DNA from 2 places in the Microbacterium sp. DT81.1 genome. Region 2 is predicted to be linked to the other one. Evidence: predicted binding sites of a transcription regulator. Region 2 holds the regulator's gene; the other holds the start of a gene.

Region 1 (7,107 bases), on a different contig from region 2:
GGCAAGCCCGACCTCTCCGAAGACATCGAGCGTGTCGCGGCCGTGCGCGATGCGCTCGGGCCGGGCCGGCGGCTGATGATCGACGCCAATCAGCGCTGGGACCTGCCGACCGCCGTGCGCGCCCTCGAGGCGCTCGCCCGTTTCGATCTCACCTGGATCGAGGAGCCCCTCCGGGCCGACGACACCGCCGGCTACCGCGCACTCGGCGCCGAGACATCCGTGCCCATCGCCCTCGGCGAGAACCTGCACACGATCCACCGCTTCCGCGACGTGCTCGACGCCGGCTTCGCCTCGACGGTGCAGCCGAACGTCGTGCGGGTCGGCGGAATCACGCCGTTCCTCGAGATCGCGGCGCTCGCCGGCGAGCGGGGGGTGGATGTCGCTCCGCACCTGCTGCCCGACATCTCCGCCCAGCTCGGCATGGCCCTCCCCGGCGAGACGTGGGTCGAAGATGTCGAGGACGCCGACTTCGCCGCCCTGCGTGTGCTCGCCGCCCCGTCGCCCGTTCGCATCGAGGGACCCTGGGCGACCGTATCCGAGTCCCCGGGGCTCGGCCTGACCTTCGTCCCGACCCCTCAGACCCACACCGAGGAGACCCCATGACTCTCACATCCACGGTCGCATCCACCCCCGCCGACCTCGCCCCCGTGCTCGACCGGTCCGCCGCGGCGGCGGTCGCGCTCCGTTCGATCCCGGACGACGTGCGCGCCGGCTGGCTCGAGGCGATCGCCGACGCCATCGATGCGGCGCGCGAGGAGCTGGTCGAGATCGCCCGCCGAGAGACGCACATCGCCGAGGTGCGGCTCGTCGGAGAGGTCGCCCGCACCACCGGCCAGCTGCGGCTGCTCGCCGGCGTCGTGCGGGAGGGCTCGTACCTCGAGGCGATCCTCGATGACGCGGCCCCCGAGGCGACGCCCCCGCGCCCCGATCTTCGCCGCATGCTCGTCCCGCTCGGCACGGTCGCGAACTTCTCGGCCTCGAACTTCCCGTTCGCCTTCTCGGTCGCCGGAGGCGACACCGCCGCGGCGCTGGCCGCCGGGTGCCCGGTGGTCGTGAAGGCCCACAGCGGGCACCTCGAGCTCTCGCACCGCACCGCCGAGGTCGTCTCCGAGGCCCTCGCCGCGGCGGGCGCACCCGAGGGCACTTTCGCGCTCGTCGAGGGTCGCGAGACGGGCACGGCCCTGGTCGCCCACCCCGTCGTCAAGGCCGGCTCGTTCACCGGATCGGTGAACGGAGGCCGCGCCCTGTTCGACATCGCAACCAGCCGCCCCGACCCGATCCCCTTCTACGGAGAACTGGGCAGCGTGAACCCGGTGGTCGTGACGCCGGGCGCGTCGGCCGCCCGTGCTGCGGAGCTGGCGGAGGGGCTCGTCGGCTCGTTCACCATGGGCTCCGGTCAGCTCTGCACGAAGCCGGGCATCGTCTTCGTCCCCGCTGGCAGCGACATCCCCTCGCTGGCCGCCGCGGCGGTGGGCGAGCCCGTGCCCGCGAAGCTGCTCACCGACTCCATCGACGGCGCCTTCACCGGTGGCTGGGCCGAGCTCGGTGAGATCGAGGGACTCACCCGGCTGGTGGATTCGACCGTCGGGCCGGAAGGCGGGGTGACCCCGGGTCTCGCGCACGCGCCGATCGCCACGTTCCTCTCGGAGCCGCGCCTGCGCGAAGAGCTGTTCGGCCCCGCGACACTGCTCGTCTCGTACGATTCGCTCGAGCAGGTGTTCGCCGCCTTCGACCTGCTGGAGGGCAGCCTGACCGGCACGATCCATGCCGAACCGGGTGAGGACATCGCGGACCTCGTCTCCGTCGTGTCGGAGCGCGTGGGTCGCCTGCTGTTCGCGGGCTGGCCGACCGGGGTCGCGGTCACGTGGTCGCAGCACCACGGCGGACCGTGGCCGGCGACCACCTCGCTCCACACCTCGGTCGGGGCGACGTCGCTGCGGCGGTTCCTGCGGCCGCTCGTCTACCAGAGCGCACCCGAAACGGTGCTGCCGCCGGCGCTGCGCGACGGCAATCCCCTCGGCATCCCGCGGCGCGTCAACGGAGTGCTCGAGCTGCCCTGAGCCCTCCCGCGGCCCGCCGCACAGCGGCTCGTCAGGGCGGCCGCCGAGCGCGGCTCGCCTATCCGTGTGGCGTCGCCGGTCAGCCGAATGCCCGGAACCTGACGCAGTCACCCGGAAACAGCGAGTGGAGCGGTCAGCCGAGGGGCGTGACCCGCAGCCACGCGAACCCGTGCGGCGGCAGCACCAGGCCGTGGTTCAGCTCGAGGTCGCGCTTCTGCACGATCTCGCGCGCCGCGGCCGTGAAGCCGCCGAAGATGATCGGGTCGAGATAGGCGTCGTCGTCGCTCACGTTGGCGAGCACGAGGATCACGGCATCGGCCCCCGGCCGCTGGTAGCCGAGCACCGCCGGATTCTTCGCGTCGAACCCGATCAACTCGCCTCCGGCGAACTCGGGCGTCGCCTTCCTCGTGCGGATCAGTGCCGTGAGCCCGGCGAAGACGCGTCCGGCATCCGTTGTCGGATCCTGCCGCTGCGCGTAGCGTTCGGCGGGCCGGGCCGGGCGATGCACCCAGCGGCTGTCGCCGGATCGGTCCGGGTCGTCGGCGTAGGAGTAGTCGTTCAGCTGCGCGACTTCGTCTCCGAGGTACAGCAGCGGGATCCCGCCGGTCGAGAGAGCGATCGAGTGGGCGAGCAGGATGCGGTCGACCCCGCCGGCATCCCCCGCCTCGACGCCGGCCAGCGACGCCGTGGTGCCGGTGACCCGCGCGTCACCCGTCTTCGCGTTCTCCTGGAAGGGCACGCCGCGCGCGAAGGTGCCGGGGAACCTGCCGACGTAGAAGTCGTTCAGGAACCGCCGGTGCGGGTAGCCGTCGATGCCCAACTCGGCGGCATCCTCGTCGGCGAACGTCCAGCCGATGTCGTCGTGGCTGCGGACGTAGTTGACCCAGGCGGTGCCGGGCGGGAGCGCGTGCCGCCGCTCGAGCGACTGCTGCAGAAGCCGCGGGTCACGGGTGGCGAGGGCCTCCCAGGTGAGGGCCATCTGCAGCGGGTTGTAGGAGAGCTGGCACTCCTCGAGCGAGATGTACTGGATCACCTCGTCCGGGTGCACGATCGCCTCGGACTTGAAGAGCAGCGACGGGGCCGCCATCCGGAGCACCGCGTTGAAGGCGCGCAGCAGCAGGTGTGCCTCGGGGAGCGACTCCGACGGGGTTCCCAGACGCTTCCAGATGAAGGCCACGGCATCCATGCGCAGCACTTCCACGCCCTGGTTCGCGAGGAACAGCATCTCGCCCGCCATCGCGCGGAACACCGCGGGATTCGCGTAGTTCAGGTCCCACTGGAAGTGGTAGAACGTCGCCCAGATCCACCTGCCGTCCTTCAGCTGCACGAAGGAGCCGGGGTGGTCGTCGGGGAAGATCTCCCGCACCGTCTTCTCGTAGGCGTCGGGCATCGTGCGATCGGGGAAGACGAGGTAGAAGTCCTCGAATCCCCGCTCCCCGGCCACCGCCTTGCGAGCCCACTCGTGCTCGTTGCTCGTGTGGTTGAAGATGAAATCGACGACGAGTGAGATTCCGGCGTCGCGCAGCTCGGCGGACAGCGCGGCCAGCTCTTCCATCGTGCCGAGCCTCGGATTCACGCGCCGGTAGCTCGACACGGCATACCCTCCGTCGGAGTTTCCCTCCGGGCTCTCGAAGAGCGGCATCAGGTGCAGGTAGGTGAGCCCCAGCTCCTGGAAGTAGGGGATGCTGTCCCGGATGCCGGCGAGCGAACCCGCGAAGCGGTCGACGTAGCAGACGCCGCCGAGCATGCGGTTCGAGAGGAACCAGCCGGGGTCGGCCTCGCTCTGCTCATCGCGGGCCTTCAGGTCAGGGGAGCGCACCTTCCAGGATGCCGCGGCTTCGGCGATCACCGCCGCGAGCTGATCGAGGCTGTCGTCGCGCTCGCCGTAGAGCTCGAGGAACAGCGGATGGAGGGTGGGGAAGTGCTCGTAGAACCGCCGGGTGAAGGAGGCGTCGATCTCGCCGGCGCCCAGTGTCGCGAGCGCGCGGACCGCGTCGATGTCGTCGGTCCACTCGGCGGTGAGTCTCGGCATTGCGCTCCTCGTGAAGTGGCGACGTGTGCTCTCACCCTAGGTGCCGCAACGGGCGCCCGCGAGGACTGGAGCGCGGCCGGTGCGCCTGGGAGACTTCCCGCATGAGACTCGTTCAAGTGGCGTTGCACGCCTCCGACCTCGACCGCGCGTCGGACTTCTACACGGTGCTGCTCAACACCGATCCAGTGGCCCGGTTCGACCCTCCGGGGCTGCTCTTCTTCGATCTCGACGGTGTGCGGCTGCTGCTGGATGCCGAGGCCCCGGCATCGCTTCTGTATCTGCATGTGCACAACGTGCATGAGACGCTGGAGCGCCTCGACGGCATCGCGGATGTCGTGTCCCGGCCGCACGTCATCTTCCGGCACGAGAACGACACACTCGGTCCCGCCGGGCACGAGGAGTGGCAGGCCTTCATCCGCGACTCGGAGGGCAACATGGTCGGCCTGATCGCGTTCCAGCCCGCCTGACTTGGCACTCCTCCGCTCGCCGCCGCCGGTCTCGGGCACTCCGTGCTGAGCTCGCTCGTCGCTGAGTGCGGGAGTACACCGGGTGTACCCGCACCTTGCGACGAGCGACGCCGTGAGGGCCTGCGTTTTTCGGGGGATTTCGGGTCTCGTGTTCGCTCGAGGCGAACAGAGATCAGACTTGGCACTCTCGGTGTCCGAGTGCTAATCTGAACGTAGTTGAGCCGATAGGGCTCAACTCCCAGAACACAGTCCGGAAAGTTCCGGACGCACGACAGAAGGAGACGACATCATGGCAACCTACGACCCGTTCCGTGACCTCGACCGCCTCGCGTCGACGTTCTTCGAAGGCCGACGCGGCCCACGGTTGATGCCGATGGACCTGTACCGCGACGGTGACCACTACGTGCTGACCGCCGACCTGCCGGGCATCGACCCCGGTTCGGTCGACATCGACGTCGACGGCCAGCTGCTCACGATCCGCGCGGAGCGGACGCTCACCGGCGGAGAAGGAGTCAAGTGGATCACCCGCGAGCGTGAGGCTGCGAGCTTCCTGCGTCAGCTCAACCTCGGTCAGGGCGTCGACACGGAGCACATCGCGGCCAGCTACAGCAACGGTGTGCTGAGCGTGACCATCCCCGTCAGCGAGAAGGCCAAGCCGCGCAAGATCGAAGTGGCGACGGAGGGTGACCAGCAGGTCCTCCAGGCTCGCGAGAGCACCGACGCTCAGCAGTCGGTCGAGCAGTAGCAGCACACGGCGCGCAACGCCCGTCAACCCAGGTGCATCGCCGAACAGCACCGGCGCATCACCGAGCGACAGCGGCGCAGACCGCGAAACACCGGCGCAGCGCCGAACGAACCGCCCCGAGGCAGACCGCCTCGGGGCGTTTCGGCGTATCGGGGCGCTTCCCATCGCGCACTTTCGGGTAAGCCGCACCGTGCGGGTCAGCCGCGGCCTGCGCCGGCGGTCGAAGAAGGAGGACGCCCATGGCCATTCACAGGAGCCTGATCGCGATCATCGCGAGGAGGAATCCGGCGATCTGGGAGGAGATCATCGGTCCGCTCCGGAGTTCGTGTTCGGCTATGCCGTGGGCCTCGCGTTCGCGCTCGAGAGCAGCGTCCACGCCTGGGAGTTCCTCGACGGCGCTCCGGCCCTCGAACAGCTTCACGAAGCGGCGTTCGAGACGGTGGAATCCGCCGGCTGAGCACAAGAGGGCCCGAACGCCGGGCGTACGCTGAGGGGGTGACAGCGTACGTCTCGGCGTTCGAGTTGTTCTCCATCGGCGTGGGACCCTCGAGCTCGCACACGGTCGGCCCCATGCGCGCCGCGCAGGACTTCGCCGCACGACTGCGCGCCTCCGGCCGGCTTTCGGAGGTCGGCCGGGTGACCTGCGTGCTGTACGGCTCACTCGGCGCGACGGGAATCGGGCACGGCACACCGGATGCGATCGTCGGCGGCCTGCAGGGGCTGGCTCCCGAGACGGCAGATCCGGATGCCGTGCGCTCGGCGTGGCGCGACTGGCCCGATGGCGGCGCGCTGGCGCTCGACGGGAACCACCCCGTCCCGTTCGTCAAGGCCGACATCGCGTTCGAGCCGCGGTCGCGGCTGCCCGGCCACCCGAACGCGATGACGCTGTACGCGTGGGCCGCCGAGCATTCCCCGGTCGCTGAGCCTGGCCCGGTCGCTGAGCCTGGCTCGGTCGCTGACCCTGGTTCGGTCGCTGAGCCTGTCGAAGCGTCGGACCGCGCCTCGGTCGCTGAGCCTGGCTCGGTCGCTGAGCCTGTCGAAGCGTCGGACCGCGCCTCGGTCGCTGAGCCTGGCTCGGCCGCTGAGCCTGTCGAAGCGTCGGACCACGACGCCTCGACAAGCTCGGCGACCGGTGCTGGCTCGGCGACCGGTGCTGGCTCGGCGACCGGTGGTGGCTCGGCGACCGATTCGCGCTCGGCGATCCGCACGACGGGCCGAACGATCTACTCCACGGTCCCCGAGCCCGTCGAGGGGACGCCGCTTCTCACCGAGACGTATTACTCCGTCGGCGGCGGGTTCATCCGCCGAGATGGCGAGGAGGCGCAGGTCACCCCGCACGCCTATCCCTACTCGTACGCCGACGCCGAGTCCCTGATCGCGCTGTGCGACGAGCACGGCCTGACGATCGCGGAGCTGGCGAGGCGCAACGAGCAGTCGCTGCGCTCAGAGGACGAGGTGGCCGCGGGGCTCGATGCGATCTGGGACGCCATGGCGGCCTGCGTCGAGGCCGGCCTGCACCACGACGGCGTGCTTCCCGGCCTGCTCGAGGTCAAGCGGCGGGCGTCGGCGATCCGGGAGCAGCTCGAGGCGGCCGAGGCGGGCGGCCACCGGGAGCTTCCCGGTGAGTGGCTCGGCGCGTTCGCGCTCGCCGTCAACGAGGAGAACGCTGCCGGCGGGCGGGTCGTCACGGCGCCGACCAACGGCGCCGCCGGCATCCTGCCCGCCGTTGCGATGTACTGGTGGCGGTTCCTCGCGGACGCCGGGCTCGGAGCGGGGAACGCCGTGACGCCGTACGGCGAACTC
Region 2 (7,107 bases):
TCCCCGGAAGACACCCGAGGCGGGCGGATCAGTGGACAGCGGTGTTCAGCATCCCGACCAGGACGGCCGTCCACCATCCGGTCTGCGACAGCACCGCGCTCCAGACGCACCAGACCTGCATCGACCTCGGCAGCGAGCTGAACCGCATCCGCGGAGGCATCCGCTCCAGTTCGGCGGTCAGGCGGGTCATTCCGACGCCGTTCAGCGCCACGACCAGCACCGCCAGCATCTTGATGATCGTCAGCGGGTCGCCGAGGCTCGGCTGCAGCAGCGCACCGCTCGCGAGCAGGCCGACGATCCCCAGCCACGCGAGCGCCGAGACGGCGCGCTCCGTCCGGCGCAGTTCCTCGAGAGAGCGTCGGCGGGTCATCCAGAGCAGACCGTGGAACTCCAGCGTGACGGCGGCGCCCAGCCCGAGGATCACCGAACCGAGGTGCACGAAGAGGGCGGAGTAGTGCAGCCACTCCTGAGGCACCACGGAGCCGCCGACGAACAGCGAGGCGTACATGCCGAGCAGCACCGCCCAATAGGCGAGCGCGCGGCGATGCCGGGCTGTACGGCGTTTTTCGACCAGGGGGATCGTCACGGAACGACATCGCCTTTCGCGCGACGTGGGGCGGGTTCGGGTACCCACCGGTGGAGACATTAGCCGAACCGGCGGGGGGCCCAAGACCACTGGTGGAGGGAGGCGCCGCGACGACGGTCCGCATCCATTGTTGAGTCGACTCGTATCAAGTTTGTTTTGACAGCGGACGGCCCCTCCGCTACGCTTGAGCCAGTACGACTCAGGTTTCGCCTGAGCGTCCCAGACTTCGCAAGAAAGCAAGGAGAGACACATGCCCCGTGCAGTGGGAATCGACCTCGGTACGACCAACTCCGTCGTGAGCGTGCTCGAGGGTGGCGAGCCGAAGGTCATCGCCAACGCTGAGGGCTTCCGCACCACGCCCTCGGTGACCGCGTTCACGAAGGACGGCGAGGTGCTCGTCGGTGAGACCGCGAAGCGCCAGGCCGTCACGAACGTCGACCGCACCGTCGCCAGCGTCAAGCGCCACATGGGCACGAACTGGACGTTCGACGTCGACGGCAAGAAGTACACGCCCCAGGAGATCTCCGCTCGCATCCTCGGCAAGCTGAAGCACGACGCGGAGGAGTACCTCGGCGACACCGTGACGGATGCCGTCATCACCGTGCCCGCGTACTTCAACGACGCCGAGCGCCAGGCCACGAAGGAGGCCGGCGAGATCGCGGGTCTCAACGTGCTGCGCATCATCAACGAGCCGACCGCCGCCGCGCTCGCATACGGCCTCGACAAGGGCAAGGAGGACGAGCTCATCCTCGTCTTCGACCTCGGTGGCGGAACGTTCGACGTGTCGCTGCTCGAGGTGGGCAAGGACGACGACTTCTCGACCATCCAGGTGCGCGCCACCGCCGGCGACAATCGCCTCGGCGGCGACGACTGGGACCAGCGCCTCGTGGACTACTTCATCAAGCAGTTCAAGGACACGACGGGCGTCGACGTCTCCGGTGACAAGATCGCCCTCCAGCGCCTCAAGGAGGCCGCGGAGCAGGCGAAGAAGGAGCTCAGCTCCTCGATGTCGACCAGCGTGAACCTGCCCTACCTGTCGCTCACCGACAGCGGCCCGGTCTCGCTCAGCGAGACCATCACGCGCGCGAAGTTCGAGGACCTCACCAAGGACCTGCTCGACCGCACCAAGAAGCCCTTCGAGGATGTCATCCGCGAGGCCGGCATCAAGGTCGCCGACATCGACCACGTCGTGCTCGTCGGCGGCTCGACGCGCATGCCCTCCGTGGCCGAGCTCGTGAAGCAGGAGACCGGCAAGGACGCCAACAAGGGCGTCAACCCGGACGAGGTCGTCGCCGTCGGCGCGGCCCTCCAGGCCGGTGTCCTGAAGGGCGAGCGCAAGGACGTTCTGCTCATCGACGTCACGCCCCTCAGCCTCGGCATCGAGACCAAGGGCGGCATCATGACGAAGCTCATCGAGCGCAACACGGCGATCCCGACAAAGCGCAGCGAGACCTTCACCACCGCCGACGACAACCAGCCGTCTGTTGCGATCCAGGTGTTCCAGGGCGAGCGCGACTTCACCCGCGACAACAAGCCGCTGGGCACGTTCGAGCTCACCGGCATCGCGCCCGCGCCCCGCGGCATCCCGCAGGTCGAGGTCACGTTCGACATCGACGCCAACGGCATCGTGCACGTGTCCGCGAAGGACAAGGGCACGGGCAAGGAGCAGTCGATGACGATCACGGGCGGCTCTTCGCTGCCCAAGGACGACATCGAGCGCATGGTGCGCGAGGCGGAGGAGCACGCGGCCGAGGACAAGAAGCGCCGCGAGTCCGCCGAGACCCGCAACCAGGCCGAGACGCTCGCGTACTCGATCGACAAGCTGATCAAGGACAACGACGACAAGCTGCCCGACGACGTCAAGACGTCCGTGCAGGCGGATGTCGATGCCCTCAAGACGGCGCTGGCCGGCGATGACGACGACGCGGTGAAGACCGCGTTCGACACGCTGACCCAGAGCCAGGGCAAGCTGGGCGAGGCCATCTACGCCTCGTCGCAGGCCTCCCAGGCCTCGCAGGCGTCCTCCAACCCGACGGCCGACGGCGCTCCCGACGCCCCGTCGGAGCCCAGCGAGGGCGGTTCGGACGAGGACGTCATCGACGCCGAGGTCGTCGATGAGGAAGAAGAGAAGAAGTAGCCATGGCAGGCAAGGACTTCGACCCATCGGCCGGCGCAGGACCCGGCGAGAACGAGGACGAGGTTCGGCCCGGCGGCGAGGGGTCGGAAGCGCAGGCATCCGGCCCCGAGTCGCAGGGCGACGAACTGACCGTCGATGACATCCTCAACGCCGCGCAGAGCGACGAGGCCGCCACGGCCGACGCCGAGGACGGCGTTTCATCGAGTGCCGAACCCGCCGATGCGCTGCTGATCGACCTGAAGCGCATCACGGCCGAGTACGCCAACTACCGCCGCCGCACCGAGGCGCTGCGCGAGCTCGAGATCGAACGGGCGCAGGGCCGCGTGGCGGCGGGAGTGCTGCCGGTGCTCGATGACCTCGACCGGGCCGAGAAGCACGGCGACCTCGTGGAGGGCACGCCGTTCGCGGCGATCGCCGAGAAGCTGCGCCTCTTCGCCGAGCGCCTGGGGATCACCTCGTACGGCGAGGCCGGTGAGGTCTTCGACCCGCAGCGGCACGAGGCGATCTTCCAGCAGCCCATCCCGGGCACCGTCGAGCCCACCGTGCTCGAGGTGGTCGAGGTCGGCTACCGGCTCGGCGACGTCGAGCTGCGGCCGGCCAAGGTCGTCGTCGCGGCACCGGCCGACCCTTCGGCAAGCTGAGAGGGCTGGGAGGGCAATGGCAAGTCAGGACTGGTTCGACAAGGACTTCTACAAGATCCTCGGCGTGTCGAAGGATGTCAGCGCGGCCGATCTCAAGAAGGCCTACCGCAAGCTCGCGCGCACTCATCACCCCGACTCGAATCAGGGTGATGCGAAGGCCGAGGCGAAGTTCAAGGAGATCAGCGAGGCGTACTCGGTCCTGAACGACCCCGAGCAGCGCGAGGAGTACGACCAGATCCGCGCGATGGGCTCCGGCGCCCGCTTCACGGCGGGCGGCCAGCCGGGTGGGTTCGAGGACGTCTTCAGCATGTTCGGCCAGGGCCGCGGCCGCGGTCAGGCGACCGAGGACTTCGACGACATCTTCAGCATGTTCAACCAGCAGCGGGGCGGCGGGTTCGGCTCCGGCCGCTTCGGGCAGCCGTCCGGCGGCTACCGCGGATTCGGCGGTCCTCAGCGAGGGGCCGACGTGACGGCCCGGACCACGATCGACTTCCTCACCGCGACCAAAGGCGAGACCATCACGCTGCAGGGCGAAGACGGCAAGCCGTTCAAGGTGAAGATCCCCGCCGGTGTCTCCGACGGGCAGAAGGTGCGGCTCCGCGGCCGCGGACGCCCGTCGCCCGACGGCGGCGAGAACGGAGACATCGTGGTGCAGGTCTCGGTGCGCAAGCATCCGGTCTTCGAGCGGGACGGGCTGAACCTGCGGGTCACCGTGCCGGTCACCTTCACCGAGGCGGCGCTCGGTGCCACCATCGAGGTGCCGACCCTCGGCGGAGAGCCGGTGAAGCTGCGTGTGGCCCCCGGCACGCCCTCGGGTCGCGTGCTGCGGGTAAAGGGCCGGGGCGTGCAGACGCCGAAGGGGACCGGAGACCTGCTGGCCGTCGTGCAGGTCGCCGTGCCGACGCACCTGGACGACGCCGCGCGCGAGGCGCTCGAGCGGTTCCACGAGCTGGAGCCCAAGGAGAACCCGCGCGCCGACCTGATGGCGAAGGCCCGCGGCTGACCCCGTTGCCGCGGGGTGGATCGGAGAAGAGGTGAGGGGCATGACCGATGAACGACAGGTCGACGAGGACTCTCCGCTCTTCGCGATCGCCGTCGCCGCCGAGCTGGCGGGCATGCATCCGCAGACGCTGCGCCAGTACGACCGGCTGGGGCTCGTGGTCCCCGGCCGCACGCAGGGCCGCTCGCGCCGCTACTCGATGCACAACATCCAGCAGCTGCGCGAGGTGGCCCGGCTGTCGTCGGAGGGCATGAGCCTGCCGGGCATCGCCCGCATCCTCGAACTGGAGGAACGGGTGCGGGGGCTTCAGCGGCAGGTCGCGATGCTCGAGGAGCGGGTGCGTGCCGAGCTCGAGAATCGCCCCGGGGCGCGCGTCTTCGCGGCCGGCACGAGCGGCAACGTGATCACGCTGCGCTCGGGCAAGCGGGTGCGGCGGCAGACGGATGTCGTGCTCTGGCGCCCACACGCACCGAACGACTCCTGACGTCATACCGGTCGTCCCAGCCCCCCCACAGCGATGGGCGGGGACCCCGGATCAGTCAGCCGGCGAGGGCGGCGGTGTGCCGAGCGCGTGGAACGCCGCCCAGAACTCCTCCGGGATGACGGCGTCGACGAGGCCGTCCAGGGCGCGCAGCCGCTCCACGCTCGAGACGCCCACGACGACGGAGTGGACGCGCGGGTCGGCCATCGCGAACTGCAGAGCCGCGGCCGCGAGGTCGACGCCGGACTCGTCCGCCAGCGCCCGCAGCCGCTCGAGGAACGCAAGGAACTCCGGCGACGGCTCGGTGTAGGCGTACTTCGTGCCGCGCGTCCGCGAGCCCGCGAGGATGCCGCCTCCGAACGGGGCCGCGTTGAAGACGGCCATGCCCCGCTCGGTCGCCTCGTCGAAGACGGTGCCGGCCGTCCGGTCCACGAGCGTGTAGCGATTGTGGATCAGCACCGCGTCGAAGGCATCCGTCCGGACGTACTCCTCCATGAGGGCACGCGTGCCCGCGGCGATGCCGATGGCGCCGACCGTTCCCTCGTCCCGCAGCCGCGCGAGCGCCTCGACGGGTCCTCCGGGTGCCATTGCCTCGGCGACGGTCAGCCCGTACGGGTCGTGGAAGTGCAGCAGCGGGAGCGTGTCCAGCCCTAGACGCTCCTTCGTCTCTTCGAAGGATCGCAGCACGCGATCGGCGTCGAAGACGCCGGTGTCGGGATCCTGATCCACCTTCGAGAAGATCCTGCGATCGGCCGGCAGGCCGCCGAGCCGGGCGATCGCGGCGCCGAGCAGGCGCTCGCTGGCGCCGTCGGCGTAGTTGTTCGACGTGTCCACCTGGTGGTGGCGGCCCGTGAGCAGGGCATCGCCCAGTTCCGTGCCGATCTCGGGGCGCTTGCCCAGCGGCGATGCCCCGAGCGTGATCGGCTCGAGGCCGGCTGCGAGGTCCTGTCCCGTCGTGTGCGTCATCCTCCGAGGGTATCCGGGCGGTCCCGTCGCTCGCATTCCTGCCGTGGGGCTTACGCGGTGTCCACCGCATCCACCAGAATGACGCCGTGGCGACCCTCGAAGATGTGCGTGCGATCGCGATCGCGCTGCCCGGCGTGGAGGAATCGGTCGGAACGCAGAACGGCGGACCGCAGTGGCGAGTGCCGTCCGGCGCGTTCGTGTGGGAGCGACCGCTGCGCCGGCGCGACGTGGATGACCTCACGGCCGAAGGGCGTTCGATCCCGGAGGGCGAGGTCGTCGCCGTGCGCACCGATGGGCTCGACGTGCAGCGTGCGCTCGCCGAATCCTTCCCGGACGCCTTCTTCGTGGTCCCGCACTTCGAGGGCTACCCCGCCGTGCTCGTTCGCCTCGACGCCGTCGAGCCCGAACAGCTGCGCGAGGTCATCACGGATGCGTGGCTGCTGAAGGCGCCGAAGCGAGTGGCTCGGCAGTGGGTCGCCGAGAACGTGCCGCCGAAGGAGTGACCCGCTTTGCGGGCGTCAGCCGTTCAGGCGGTCGCGCCAGGCGAGCAGCGGCTCGAGCACCGAGAGGTCGTAGTCCGGACCGTCGATGGCGGGCACGATGAAGCGCACTCCGAGCCCGTGGAGCCGCTCGGCGCCGTCCTCCTCCAGGAGTGGGCCCAGCCCGCGGATCGTGAAACCGCTCGACAGCTCGATCTCGGCAGGATCCCTTCCCGTCGTGGCGCACCACTCGTGCAGCACCCCGATCTTGCGCGACAGGTCATCCAGGGGTGTGAAGGTGTGCCAGATGTCGGCGTGCTCGGCGACGAGCCGGAGCGTCTTCCGCTCACCCTGCCCTCCGATCAGGATCGGGATGCGGCGCGTGGGCGGCGGATCGAGCAGGTCCCATCGGCGACGGATGCGGGGCAGGTCGGCGGCGAGCGCGTCGAGCCGGGAGCCCACGGTGCCGAACTCGTAGCCGTACGCGTCGTAATCGGGCTGGGCCCACCCGGAGCCGGTGCCGAAGATGAAGCGCCCGATCCCGTCGGGTCCCGCGCTGATGTGATCGACGGTACGGGCCATATCGGCCTGCAGGTCGGGGTTGCGGTACGAGTTGCAGTTGACCAGCGGCCCGAACTCGACGCGTTCCGTCTGCTCCGCGATCGCAGCGAGCACGGTCCAGGCCTCGAAGTGGGGCGCGTGCAACGGCTCGGTGAGGGGGAAGAAGTGATCCCAGCCGAAGATCGCGTCGACCCCCATGTCCTCGGCGCGCAGCACCGCGTCCCGGATGGCCCGGTACGGCGCGTGCTGAGGAGCG

The links. Region 2 encodes HspR, which represses chaperone genes until heat shock. Its sites were predicted from a motif close to AAGTTGAGTCNNNNNGACTCAACTT; they were not measured.
Region 1: a site for HspR is predicted at 4,773-4,797, ahead of ACLQ2Q_RS06970 (Hsp20/alpha crystallin family protein). Genes of this name have one in related genera too.

What each region holds. Positions count from the first base shown of each region.
Region 1 covers NZ_JBNCMA010000002.1:382,259-389,365, forward strand. Annotated here, with positions in the region: gene ACLQ2Q_RS06950 (mandelate racemase/muconate lactonizing enzyme family protein) at 1-603, shown strand, start outside; gene ACLQ2Q_RS06955 (aldehyde dehydrogenase (NADP(+))) at 600-2,060, shown strand; gene ACLQ2Q_RS06960 (amylosucrase) at 2,194-4,092, opposite strand; gene ACLQ2Q_RS06965 (VOC family protein) at 4,194-4,559, shown strand; gene ACLQ2Q_RS06970 (Hsp20/alpha crystallin family protein) at 4,849-5,304, shown strand; gene ACLQ2Q_RS06975 (hypothetical protein) at 5,552-5,725, opposite strand; gene ACLQ2Q_RS06980 (L-serine ammonia-lyase, iron-sulfur-dependent, subunit alpha) at 5,800-7,107, shown strand, end outside.
Region 2 covers NZ_JBNCMA010000005.1:292,975-300,081, reverse strand. Annotated here, with positions in the region: gene ACLQ2Q_RS15275 (hypothetical protein) at 29-586, opposite strand; gene dnaK (molecular chaperone DnaK) at 837-2,723, shown strand; gene ACLQ2Q_RS15265 (nucleotide exchange factor GrpE) at 2,726-3,364, shown strand; gene ACLQ2Q_RS15260 (DnaJ C-terminal domain-containing protein) at 3,381-4,367, shown strand; gene ACLQ2Q_RS15255 (heat shock protein transcriptional repressor HspR) at 4,408-4,848, shown strand; gene ACLQ2Q_RS15250 (aldo/keto reductase) at 4,900-5,811, opposite strand; gene ACLQ2Q_RS15245 (MmcQ/YjbR family DNA-binding protein) at 5,898-6,314, shown strand; gene ACLQ2Q_RS15240 (LLM class F420-dependent oxidoreductase) at 6,330-7,107, opposite strand, start outside.